Regions from separate parts of the Citrobacter sp. CFNIH10 genome, predicted to be linked through region 3. Evidence: predicted binding sites of a transcription regulator. Region 3 holds the regulator's gene; each other region holds the start of a gene.
The links. Region 3 encodes sigma-54, which starts transcription at its own class of promoters, with help from an activator protein. Its sites were predicted from a motif close to GTTGGCACANNTTTCGCTNT; they were not measured.
Positions count from the first base shown of each region.

Region 1: C2U53_RS16815 (amino acid ABC transporter substrate-binding protein) is a predicted target of sigma-54. The motif match lies at 1,341-1,360, and genes of this name have one in related genera.
Region 2: glnA (glutamate--ammonia ligase) is a predicted target of sigma-54. The motif match lies at 2,397-2,416, and genes of this name have one in related genera.

Region 1 is NZ_CP026216.1:2,795,067-2,799,299, reverse strand. Features, by position in the region: gene lnt (apolipoprotein N-acyltransferase) at 1-1,260, shown strand, start outside; gene C2U53_RS16815 (amino acid ABC transporter substrate-binding protein) at 1,640-2,548, shown strand; gene gltJ (glutamate/aspartate ABC transporter permease GltJ) at 2,712-3,452, shown strand; gene gltK (glutamate/aspartate ABC transporter permease GltK) at 3,452-4,126, shown strand; gene gltL (glutamate/aspartate ABC transporter ATP-binding protein GltL) at 4,126-4,233, shown strand, end outside.
Region 2 is NZ_CP026216.1:1,471,536-1,475,768, reverse strand. Features, by position in the region: gene ompL (porin OmpL) at 1-240, shown strand, start outside; gene typA (ribosome-dependent GTPase TypA) at 302-2,125, opposite strand; gene glnA (glutamate--ammonia ligase) at 2,502-3,911, shown strand; gene glnL (nitrogen regulation protein NR(II)) at 4,185-4,233, shown strand, end outside.
Region 3 is NZ_CP026216.1:705,852-710,084, forward strand. Features, by position in the region: gene lptC (LPS export ABC transporter periplasmic protein LptC) at 1-535, shown strand, start outside; gene lptA (lipopolysaccharide ABC transporter substrate-binding protein LptA) at 504-1,058, shown strand; gene lptB (LPS export ABC transporter ATP-binding protein) at 1,065-1,790, shown strand; gene rpoN (RNA polymerase factor sigma-54) at 1,838-3,271, shown strand; gene hpf (ribosome hibernation promoting factor) at 3,294-3,581, shown strand; gene ptsN (PTS IIA-like nitrogen regulatory protein PtsN) at 3,697-4,188, shown strand; gene rapZ (RNase adapter RapZ) at 4,222-4,233, shown strand, end outside.

The sequences.
Region 1 (4,233 bases), 2.1 Mb from region 3:
GTGGTGCTACTCGCGGCATACCTTTCGCTGTATACCGGACTGTTTGCTGGCGTGCTTGCGCGTCTGTGGCCGAAAACCAGCTGGCTGCGGGTTGCTATTGCTGCGCCGGTGGTCTGGCAGCTAACGGAATTTCTGCGTGGCTGGGTGCTGACCGGATTTCCATGGCTGCAGTTCGGCTACAGTCAGATCGACGGCCCGCTGAAAGGGCTGGCACCGGTCATGGGTGTCGAAGCCATAAACTTCCTGTTGATGATGGTCAGCGGATTGCTGGTTCTCTCGCTGGTCAGCCGTAACTGGCGTCCGCTGGTGGTCGCCATCGTTCTTTTCGCGCTCCCTTTCCCACTGCGCTATATCCAGTGGTTCACCCTGGAGCCGGAAAGAACAACCCGCGTGTCGCTGGTTCAGGGCAATATCCCGCAGTCGTTGAAATGGGACGAAGGCCAGTTGATGAATACGCTCAAGATCTATCTGGATGCGACGCAGCCCGAAATGGGGAAATCGCAGCTGATCATCTGGCCGGAATCCGCCATTCCGGATCTGGAAATCAACCAGCAGCGCTTTCTGGGCATGCTGGATGACCTGTTGCGTTCGAAGAACAGCTCGCTGATTACCGGTATTGTCGATGCGCGACTGAACAAGCAAAACCGTTACGACACCTACAACACCATCATCACGTTGGGGAAAGACAATCCTTACCGTTATGACTCCACCAACCGCTACAACAAAAACCATCTGGTGCCGTTTGGTGAGTTTGTGCCGCTGGAATCCATTCTTCGCCCCTTAGCGCCGTTCTTTGACCTGCCGATGTCCTCGTTCAGCCGTGGCCCGTACATTCAGCCGCAGCTGCATGCGCACGGTTTAGCACTGACCGCCGCGATTTGCTACGAGATCATTCTGGGTGAACAGGTACGCGATAACTTCCGCCCGGACACGGACTTTCTGCTAACCATCTCCAACGATGCGTGGTTTGGTAAGTCGATTGGTCCTTGGCAGCATTTCCAGATGGCGCGGATGCGCTCGCTGGAGCTGGCACGCCCCCTGCTGCGCAGTACTAACAACGGTATTACAGCGGTGATTGGTCCGCAGGGCGAGATTCAGGCGATGATCCCGCAATTTACGCGCCAGGTGTTAACCGCCGATGTAACGCCAACAACAGGCTTAACGCCATATGCTCGCACTGGCAACTGGCCGCTGTGGTTCCTGACCGCGCTGTTCGGTTTTGCCGCCGTGTTAATGAGTTTGCGTCAACGTCGTAAATAATCGATTTCTCCCTGCATCAGGCCGGATAACCGCGCTTACGCGTCTTATCCGGCCTACCATTCTCCATTCTCTTCTTCCATTCTGGCACGTCTATTGCTTTGTTAACAAAGGCAAACCTGTTTTTGGCGTTCAGCGCAACGTCGTCGCACTAAAGCAGTTCACCAGTAGCACCGAAACGGTGCAACGAGGGATTTTTGCCTCTAAACGGTGCGGCGCACTTCGCAAAAATAAACAATAACGCAGCAATATCTTTACATTAAGCCAGGCTAAATGTTAACAAACAGGTAAAACACTGCACGCTTAAGTTGCAGGTGATAACAACACAGACACTCACAATAGGTATCACTGCGTCGACGGCGCAGACGATAAGGAGTTGGATATGCAATTACGTAAGCTAGCCGCAGCAATGCTGGTAATGGGAATGTCAGCCGGTCTGGTACATGCGGAAGATGCGGCCCCTGCCGCAGGCAGCACGCTGGACAAGATCGCCAAAAACGGCGTTATCGTCGTCGGTCACCGTGAATCCTCCGTGCCGTTCTCTTATTACGACAATCAGCAGAAAGTGGTGGGTTATTCTCAGGATTACTCCAACGCCATCGTTGAAGCCGTGAAGAAGAAGCTGAACAAGCCCGATCTGCAGGTGAAGCTGATCCCGATTACGTCGCAGAACCGTATTCCGCTGCTGCAAAACGGCACTTTCGACTTTGAGTGCGGGTCCACCACCAACAACCTTGAGCGCCAGAAACAGGCCGCTTTCTCTGACACCATCTTTGTCGTCGGCACCCGTCTGCTGGCGAAAAAAGGCGGCGACATTAAAGACTTCCCGGACCTGAAAGGTAAAGCGGTTGTTGTCACCTCAGGTACCACCTCTGAAATTCTGCTGCACAAGCTGAACGACGAGCAAAAAATGGATATGCGTATCATCAGCGCTAAAGACCACGGTGACTCTTTCCGTACCCTGGAAAGCGGTCGCGCCGTTGCCTTTATGATGGATGATGCCCTGCTGGCCGGTGAACGCGCGAAGGCGAAGAAACCGGACAACTGGGAAATCGTCGGCAAACCACAGTCTCAGGAAGCTTACGGCTGCATGCTGCGTAAGAACGATCCTGAGTTCAAAAAGCTGATGGATGACACCATCGCCCAGGCGCAGACTTCAGGCGAAGCCGCGAAATGGTTTGATAAGTGGTTCAAAAATCCGATCCCACCGAAAAACCTGAACATGAACTTCGAACTGTCGGACGAAATGCAAGCGCTGTTCAAAGAACCGAATGATAAAGCACTTAACTAACTAGAACGAAATGGGGCGGGAACTCCTTGCCCTCTCGATTGCTATGCAGCACGGACAGACTATATGCCTGATGGTCGTTCCCCATCAGGCCTGAAAACCGAAGTACGCTGGATAACAATCTTCGAGGGTAGCGCTGCTACCCTTATTTTTTCGGAGTAGATGTATGTCAATAGACTGGAACTGGGGCATTTTTTTACAACAGGCCCCATTCGGCAACACCACCTATCTCGGCTGGCTCTGGAGCGGTTTCCAGGTTACCGTCGCACTTTCCATCACCGCCTGGATCATTGCCTTCCTGGTCGGTTCTTTATTTGGCATTTTACGCACCGTCCCGAATCGCTTCTTTTCCGGGATCGGCACCCTGTATGTAGAACTGTTCCGTAACGTACCGCTGATCGTCCAGTTCTTCACCTGGTATCTGGTGGTGCCTGAACTGCTGCCAGAAGATCTTGGCATGTGGTTTAAGGCAGAACTGGATCCCAATATTCAGTTCTTCGTATCGTCCATGCTCTGTCTGGGGCTGTTTACCGCCGCGCGCGTTTGCGAACAGGTTCGTGCCGCCATTCAGTCACTGCCACGCGGTCAAAAAAACGCAGCGCTGGCGATGGGACTAACCCTGCCGCAGGCCTACCGCTACGTGTTGTTGCCTAACGCCTATCGGGTGATCGTCCCGCCAATGACCTCTGAGATGATGAACCTGGTGAAAAACTCCGCCATCGCCTCGACCATCGGTCTGGTCGATATGGCCGCGCAGGCCGGGAAGCTGCTCGATTACTCGGCGCATGCCTGGGAGTCATTTACCGCCATTACCCTGGCGTACGTGTTGATTAATGCCTTCATCATGCTGGTGATGAGTCTGGTGGAACGTAAAATCCGCCTGCCTGGCAATCTGGGAGGCAAATAATGTACGAATTCGACTGGAGTTCAATTGTCCCTTCCCTGCCCTATCTGCTGGATGGGCTGCTCATTACGCTGAAAATTACCGTCACCGCGGTGATTATCGGTATTGTCTGGGGCACTATTCTCGCCGTTATGCGCCTTTCCAGTTTTGCGCCTGTCGCCTGGTTTGCTAAAGCGTACGTTAACGTCTTCCGCTCCATCCCGCTGGTGATGGTACTGTTGTGGTTCTATCTGATTGTGCCGGGGCTATTACAGGACGTACTGGGGCTGTCGCCGAAAACCGATATTCGCCTGATTTCGGCAATGGTCGCATTTTCGATGTTTGAAGCCGCCTATTACTCCGAAATTATCCGTGCGGGCATCCAGAGTATTTCCCGCGGACAGTCAAGTGCGGCGCTGGCGTTGGGGATGACCCACTGGCAGTCAATGAAGCTCATCATTTTGCCGCAGGCGTTTCGCGCAATGGTGCCGCTGCTGCTGACGCAGGGTATCGTCCTGTTCCAGGATACGTCTCTGGTGTACGTCTTAAGTCTCGCGGATTTCTTCCGCACTGCGTCTACGATTGGCGAGCGTGATGGTACACAGGTCGAAATGATCCTGTTTGCCGGTGCCGTTTACTTTGTTATCAGCCTGAGCGCGTCGTTGTTGGTCAGCTATTTGAAGAAAAGGACAGTTTAATGATTACCCTGAAAAATGTTTCTAAATGGTATGGTCACTTTCAGGTGCTGACCGACTGCTCCACGGAAGTGAAAAAAGGCGAAGTGGTGGTCGTCTGCGGCCCGTCA
Region 2 (4,233 bases), 770 kb from region 3:
TGGAACTTTATTATTACCGATAAATTCTCGTATACCTTTGAACCCCACTATTTTATGCGGGTGAATGATTTTAATAGCAGCAATGGCAAGGATCATCACTGGGAAATTACGAATACCTTCCGTTATCGGATCAACCAGAACTGGCTGCCCTACTTCGAACTGCGCTGGCTGGACCGGAACGTAGAACCCTATCACCGCGAACAAAATCAGATTCGCGTTGGGGTTAAATATTTCTTCTGAATAGATTGAGGTAAAGAAAAGCCGCTGAAATCAGCGGCTTTTTTCGTCACAAGATTATCAATTAATCTTCTTTCGGACCACGGTTCGCGCGGCGGCGATCGTTTTCCGTCAGGTGACGTTTACGAATACGGATAGACTGCGGCGTCACTTCTACCAGTTCGTCGTCATCGATAAACTCCAGAGCTTGTTCCAGAGTCATCTTAACCGGTGGAACCAGAACCGTGGCTTCGTCAGTACCGGAAGCACGCATGTTGGTCAGTTTCTTACCGGTCAGGCAGTTTACCGTCAGGTCGTTAGAACGGCTATGAATACCGATGATCTGGCCTTCGTACACTTCAGCACCGTGACCCAGGAACAGCTTACCGCGGTCCTGCAGGCTGAACAGTGCAAACGCAACCGCTTTACCCTGACCGTTGGAGATCAGTACGCCGTTCTGGCGCTGACCCACTTCACCCGGACGTACGTCGTCGTAGTGGCTGAAGGTGGAGTACAGCAGACCGGTACCGGAGGTCATGGTCATGAATTCTGAACGGAAGCCGATCAGACCACGGCTTGGAATCACGTAGTCGAGACGTACGCGGCCTTTGCCATCTGGATTCATATTTTTCAGGTCGCCTTTACGCTCGCCCAGTGCCTGCATGACAGAACCCTGGTGCTGCTCTTCAACGTCCAGCGTCACGTTCTCGAACGGCTCTTGTTTACGACCATCGATTTCGCGGAAGATAACTTTCGGACGGGAAACCGCCATTTCGAAACCTTCACGACGCATGTTTTCGATCAGAACAGACAGGTGCAGCTCACCACGACCGGATACACGGAACGCGTCCGCATCTTCAGTTTCTTCAACACGCAGTGCAACGTTGTGCACCAGCTCTTTGTTCAGGCGGTCAAGGATCTGACGAGAGGTGACGTATTTACCTTCTTTGCCACAGAACGGAGAGGTGTTGACGTTGAAGAACATGGTGACGGTCGGTTCATCAACAGACAGTGCCGGCAGCGCTTCCACATTCTGCGGATCGCAGATGGTGTCAGAGATGTTCAGCTCGCCCAGACCGGTGATCGCGATGATGTCGCCTGCTTCTGCCAGATCGCTATCGATACGCTCCAGACCCAGGTGAGTCAGGACTTTACCGACTTTACCGTTGCGAGTTTTGCCTTCGCTATCCACGATAGTAATCTGCTGGTTCGGCTTCACTTTACCGCGTTTGATGCGGCCGATACCGATAACGCCAACGTAGTTGTTGTAGTCCAGCTGAGAGATCTGCATCTGGAACGGACCATCAAGGTCAACGTCCGGCGCAGGTACGTGGTCGACAATCGCCTGATACAGCGGGGTCATGTCTTCCGCCATATCTTCGTGATCCAGACCAGCAATACCGTTCAGCGCAGAAGCGTAGATGATCGGGAAATCCAGCTGTTCGTCGGTCGCGTCGAGGTTCACAAACAGGTCAAATACCTGATCGACAACCCAGTCCGGACGCGCGCCAGGACGGTCAACTTTGTTGATGACCACGATCGGCTTCAGGCCATGCGCAAAGGCTTTTTTGGTCACGAAGCGCGTCTGCGGCATCGGGCCGTCAAATGCGTCAACCACCAGCAGCACAGAGTCAACCATGGACATGACACGCTCAACTTCACCACCGAAGTCTGCGTGCCCAGGGGTATCAACGATGTTGATACGATAATCATTCCATTTGATAGCGGTGTTTTTCGCGAGGATGGTAATCCCACGCTCTTTCTCCAAATCGTTGGAGTCCATCACACGCTCTTGAGTTTCGGCACGAGAGTCGAACGTACCGGATTGCTGCAGCAGCTTATCAACCAGGGTAGTTTTACCATGGTCGACGTGCGCGATGATGGCGATGTTACGCAAATTTTCGATCACAACTTTGCCTCAGGCATTAGAAATAGCGCGTTATTGTACACGGATTAATCGCACTACAAAACAGGATCACAAACATCCTCCGCAAACAAGTATTGCAGAGTTTCTTTGTGATCGCTTTCACGGAGCGTTAAAAGGGTTATGCACGGTCCATTGCACCAATATGGTGCTTAATGTTCACATTAAAGCACTATACTGGTGCAACATACACGGCATGGTGCAACCCTTTTGCACGATGGTGCGCATGATAACGCCTTTTAGGGGCAATTTAAAAGTTGGCACAGATTTCGCTTTATCTTTTTTACGGCGACACGGCCAATGATTAAAGAATTGAACACCTCGTTACCACGACGACTATGACCAATCTGGAGAGTTAAGTATGTCCGCTGAACACGTTTTGACGATGCTGAATGAGCACGAAGTGAAGTTTGTTGATTTGCGCTTCACTGATACCAAAGGTAAAGAACAGCACGTCACGATTCCTGCTCATCAGGTAAATGCCGAATTCTTCGAAGAAGGCAAAATGTTTGACGGCTCTTCGATTGGTGGCTGGAAAGGCATCAACGAATCCGACATGGTGCTGATGCCGGATGCTTCTACCGCAGTCATCGACCCGTTCTTCGCGGATTCTACGCTGATCATCCGTTGTGACATCCTGGAACCTGGCACCCTGCAAGGCTATGACCGCGACCCGCGCTCTATCGCCAAGCGTGCTGAAGAATACCTGCGCTCCACCGGCATCGCGGATACCGTTCTGTTTGGGCCAGAACCAGAATTCTTCCTGTTTGACGACATCCGTTTCGGCGCGTCAATCTCCGGTTCTCACGTGGCTATCGATGACATCGAAGGCGCCTGGAACTCCTCCACCCAGTACGAAGGTGGTAACAAAGGTCACCGTCCGGCAGTAAAAGGCGGCTACTTCCCGGTTCCACCAGTAGATTCTGCTCAGGACATCCGTTCTGAAATGTGTCTGGTGATGGAGCAAATGGGCCTGGTCGTTGAAGCTCACCACCATGAAGTGGCCACTGCGGGTCAGAACGAAGTGGCAACCCGCTTCAACACCATGACCAAAAAAGCGGACGAAATTCAGATCTACAAATATGTGGTACACAACGTCGCTCACCGCTTCGGCAAAACCGCGACCTTTATGCCAAAACCGATGTTCGGCGATAACGGTTCCGGTATGCACTGCCACATGTCCCTGTCTAAGAACGGTACCAACCTGTTCTCTGGCGACAAATATGCGGGCCTGTCTGAGCAAGCGCTGTACTACATCGGCGGCGTAATCAAACACGCTAAAGCGATTAACGCCCTTGCGAACCCGACCACCAACTCATACAAGCGTCTGGTCCCGGGCTACGAAGCACCGGTTATGCTGGCTTACTCTGCCCGTAACCGTTCTGCCTCTATCCGTATTCCAGTGGTCGCGTCTCCAAAAGCACGTCGTATCGAAGTCCGTTTCCCGGATCCGGCAGCGAACCCGTACCTGTGCTTTGCAGCCCTGCTGATGGCCGGTCTTGACGGCATTAAGAACAAGATCCACCCTGGCGAAGCCATGGACAAAAACCTGTACGACCTGCCGCCGGAAGAAGCGAAAGAGATCCCACAGGTTGCAGGTTCTCTGGAAGAAGCACTGAACGAGCTGAACCTGGATCGCGAGTTCCTGAAAGCGGGCGGCGTGTTCACTGATGAAGCTATCGATGCTTACATCGCGCTGCGTATTGAAGAAAACGACCGCGTACGCATGACGCCGCACCCGGTAGAGTTTGAGCTGTACTACAGCGTTTAACTGTATCTTAAAAGCCCGACGAATTTCGCGTTGCGGCAAGGCGGCAACGGAGCGAATCCCCAGGAGCAGAGATAACGATGTGACTGGGGTGAGCGAAGGTAGCCAACGCAGCAGCGGCGTGAAAGGCGTCAGGTGTTTTTTAGTTGCCGTGGAAACTTTTAGCCCATCTCACGATGGGCTTTTTTCACCGTCAACAATCTGATCCTTCGCGCTTTTTCTACATAAAAAGCTATAATGCACTAAATTGGTGCAAATTTTTCAGGAGACTGCTGTATGGCAACAGGCACGCTGCCCGATGCTGGGCAGATCCTCAATTCTTTAA
Region 3 (4,233 bases):
GGCCGTGCTGGTGCTGATTGGGATTAACCTGGCCGATAAAGACGACACGGCGCAGGTGGTGGTGAATACGAGCGATCCGACCTATAAGAGCGAGCATACGGATACCGTTGTCTACAGTCCGGAAGGTGCGCTGAGCTATCGTTTGATCGCCCAACATGTTGAATATTATTCCGATCAGGCCGTTTCGTGGTTCACACAACCCGTATTAACGACGTTTGATAAGGACAAGATCCCGACGTGGTCAATCAAGGCTGATAAAGCCAAGCTAACCGAGGATCGAATGCTGTATCTTTATGGTCACGTTGAAGTCAACGCGCTGGTGCCTGACGCTCAACTTCGCAGAATTACCACCGATAACGCGCAGATCAATCTGGTGACGCAGGATGTTACCTCTGAAGACCTCGTCACGTTATACGGAACAACATTTAACTCCAGCGGACTGAAAATGCGCGGCAACTTACGCAACAAGAACGCCGAGCTGATTGAAAAGGTTAGAACCTCCTATGAAATTCAAAACAAACAAACTCAGCCTTAATCTTGTGCTTGCCAGCTCACTTCTGGCCGCCAGCATTCCGGCGTTCGCCGTCACGGGCGATACCGAACAGCCGATCCACATCGAATCGGACCAGCAGTCTCTGGATATGCAGGGCAACGTCGTGACCTTCACCGGTAATGTCATTGTGACCCAGGGCACTATCAAAATTAACGCCGATAAAGTGGTCGTTACCCGCCCTGGCGGTGAAGAGGGTAAAGAGGTCATTGATGGCTTCGGCAACCCGGCCACGTTCTATCAAATGCAGGACAACGGTAAGCCGGTAAAAGGCCATGCGTCGAAAATGCATTATGAACTGGCGAAAGATTTTGTCGTGCTCACCGGCAATGCGTATCTGGAACAGCTCGACAGCAACATCACCGGTGACAAAATTACCTATCTGGTGAAAGAGCAGAAAATGCAGGCCTTCAGTGAGAAAGGCAAGCGTGTGACCACCGTTCTGGTTCCGTCGCAGTTGCAGGACAAAAACAAAAACCAGGCTCCGGCTCAGAAAAAGAGTAACTAATTCGTTATGGCAACATTAACTGCAAAGAATCTGGCGAAGGCCTACAAGGGCCGCCGCGTCGTGGAAGATGTCAGCCTGACCGTCAACTCGGGCGAGATTGTCGGTCTGCTTGGGCCGAACGGTGCGGGTAAAACCACCACCTTCTACATGGTCGTCGGCATTGTGCCGCGCGATGCCGGTAACATCATTATTGATGATGAAGACATCAGTCTGCTGCCGTTGCACGCCCGCGCGCGCCGCGGAATTGGCTATCTGCCGCAGGAAGCGTCGATTTTTCGCCGCCTGAGCGTGTACGATAACCTGATGGCCGTACTACAAATTCGTGACGATCTCACCAGCGAACAGCGTGAAGACCGCGCTAACGAGCTGATGGAAGAGTTCCACATTGAGCATCTGCGCGACAACATGGGTCAGTCACTCTCCGGCGGGGAACGTCGCCGTGTGGAAATCGCCCGTGCCCTCGCCGCCAACCCGAAATTTATCCTGCTGGATGAACCCTTTGCCGGCGTTGACCCCATCTCCGTTATCGATATCAAACGCATTATTGAGCATCTGCGTGACAGCGGTCTCGGCGTGTTGATTACCGACCATAACGTCCGCGAAACGCTGGCCGTGTGTGAACGCGCCTATATCGTGAGCCAGGGACACCTGATCGCGCACGGCACGCCGACAGAAATCCTGCAGGACGAACACGTGAAGCGCGTATACCTTGGGGAAGACTTCAGACTCTGATAGGGTAGAAGTTTGCGACGTCATAGCGGGAGAAAACGACTCTGAACATGAAGCAAGGTTTGCAACTCAGGCTGAGCCAACAACTGGCGATGACGCCGCAGCTACAACAGGCGATTCGTCTGTTGCAGTTGTCCACGCTGGAACTGCAGCAGGAACTCCAGCAAGCGCTGGAAAGCAATCCGTTGCTGGAACAAACCGATCTTCACGACGAAGTTGATACCCGCGAAACTCAGGACAGCGAAACGCTGGATACCGCCGACGCTCTCGAACAAAAAGAGATGCCGGAAGAGTTGCCGCTTGACGCCAGCTGGGATGAAATCTACACCGCCGGTACGCCGTCGGGCACCAGCGGCGACTACATTGACGATGAGCTCCCCGTTTACCAGGGTGAAACCACGCAGACCCTACAGGATTACCTGATGTGGCAGGTGGAACTCACCCCGTTCTCCGATACCGACCGCGCAATCGCCACGTCGATTGTAGATGCCGTTGACGATACCGGTTATCTCACCGTTTCGCTGGACGACATCCTCGACAGCATGGGCAATGATGAGGTCGGCCTTGATGAAGTCGAAGCCGTACTCAAACGTATTCAGCGGTTTGATCCCGTAGGCGTGGCGGCAAAAGATCTGCGCGATTGCTTACTGATCCAGCTCTCGCAATTCGACAAAGCGACCCCCTTCCTTGAAGAAGCCCGGTTGATCATCAGCGATCATCTCGATCTGCTGGCGAACCACGACTTCCGTACTCTGATGCGCGTCACACGTCTCAAAGAAGAGGTGCTCAAAGAGGCGGTCAATCTGATTCAGTCACTCGATCCCCGACCCGGACAGTCGATCCAGACCGGCGAACCGGAATACGTGATCCCGGATGTGCTGGTACGCAAGCATAACGGTCACTGGACGGTTGAGCTCAACGGTGACAGCATTCCCCGCTTGCAGATCAATCAGCACTACGCCGCCATGTGCAACGGTGGGCGTAATGACGCCGACAGCCAGTACATCCGCAGTAATTTGCAGGATGCGAAGTGGTTGATTAAGAGTCTGGAAAGCCGCAATGATACCCTGCTGCGCGTCAGCCGTTGCATCGTTGAGCAGCAGCAAGCCTTCTTTGAGCAAGGCGAAGAATTTATGAAACCGATGGTGCTGGCTGACATCGCCCAGGCCGTCGAGATGCACGAATCGACCATTTCTCGTGTGACGACGCAGAAGTATCTGCACAGTCCACGCGGCATTTTTGAACTGAAGTATTTTTTCTCCAGCCATGTGAATACCGAGGGGGGTGGCGAAGCGTCCTCCACGGCGATCCGCGCACTGGTGAAGAAGTTGATTGCGGCGGAAAACCCCGCGAAGCCTTTGAGCGACAGCAAGCTAACATCGATGCTGTCGGAACAAGGCATCATGGTGGCGCGCCGCACCGTTGCGAAGTACCGAGAGTCTTTATCCATTCCGCCGTCAAACCAGCGCAAACAACTGGTTTGACCCAACCGATAAGGAAGACACTATGCAGCTCAACATCACTGGAAACAACGTCGAGATCACAGAAGCCCTGCGTGACTTTGTGAATACCAAGTTCGCCAAACTCGAACAGTATTTTGACAGGATCAATCAGGTCTATATTGTGTTGAAAGTGGAAAAGGTTACCCACATCTCGGATGCAACACTGCATGTAAACGGTGGCGAAATTCACGCCAGCGCGGAAGGTCAGGATATGTATGCGGCCATTGATGGCCTGATTGACAAGCTGGCAAGACAGCTCACCAAACACAAAGATAAATTGAAACAACACTAATTGTTCGGGCAGTTAGCGGGTGCAGGACGGCCTGTTGTGCAGAACAACAGGCCATTTGTACAGTTAGCGCTCCGAATCCGTTCCGCTGTTGTGGGACGGATTCTTAGGTGAAATTATGATAAATAACGATACGACTCTACAACTGAGTAGTGTACTTAACCAGGAATGTACGCGCAGTGCCGTTCACTGCCAGAGCAAAAAACGCGCGCTGGAAATCATCAGTGAACTGGCTGCAAAACAGCTCAGTCTACCGCCGCAGGTCGTTTTTGAAGCGATCCTGACGCGCGAAAAAATGGGCAGTACCGGCATCGGCAATGGGATCGCCATCCCGCACGGTAAGCTGGAAGAAGATACCCTGCGCGCCGTCGGCGTGTTTGTGCAACTGGAAACGCCCATCGCCTTCGATGCGATTGATAATCAACCTGTTGATCTGCTTTTTGCCCTGCTGGTGCCTGCGGATCAAACCAAAACGCACCTGCATACACTATCGCTGGTGGCTAAGCGTCTGGCGGATAAAACCATCTGCCGTCGACTGCGCGCCGCACAGAGCGATGAAGAGTTGTATCAAATCATCACTGACACCGAAGGCGGTCAGGATGAAGCGTAACTCCCCTTTTTCCCTGGTGAGGAGAAACAGTACATGGTACTGATG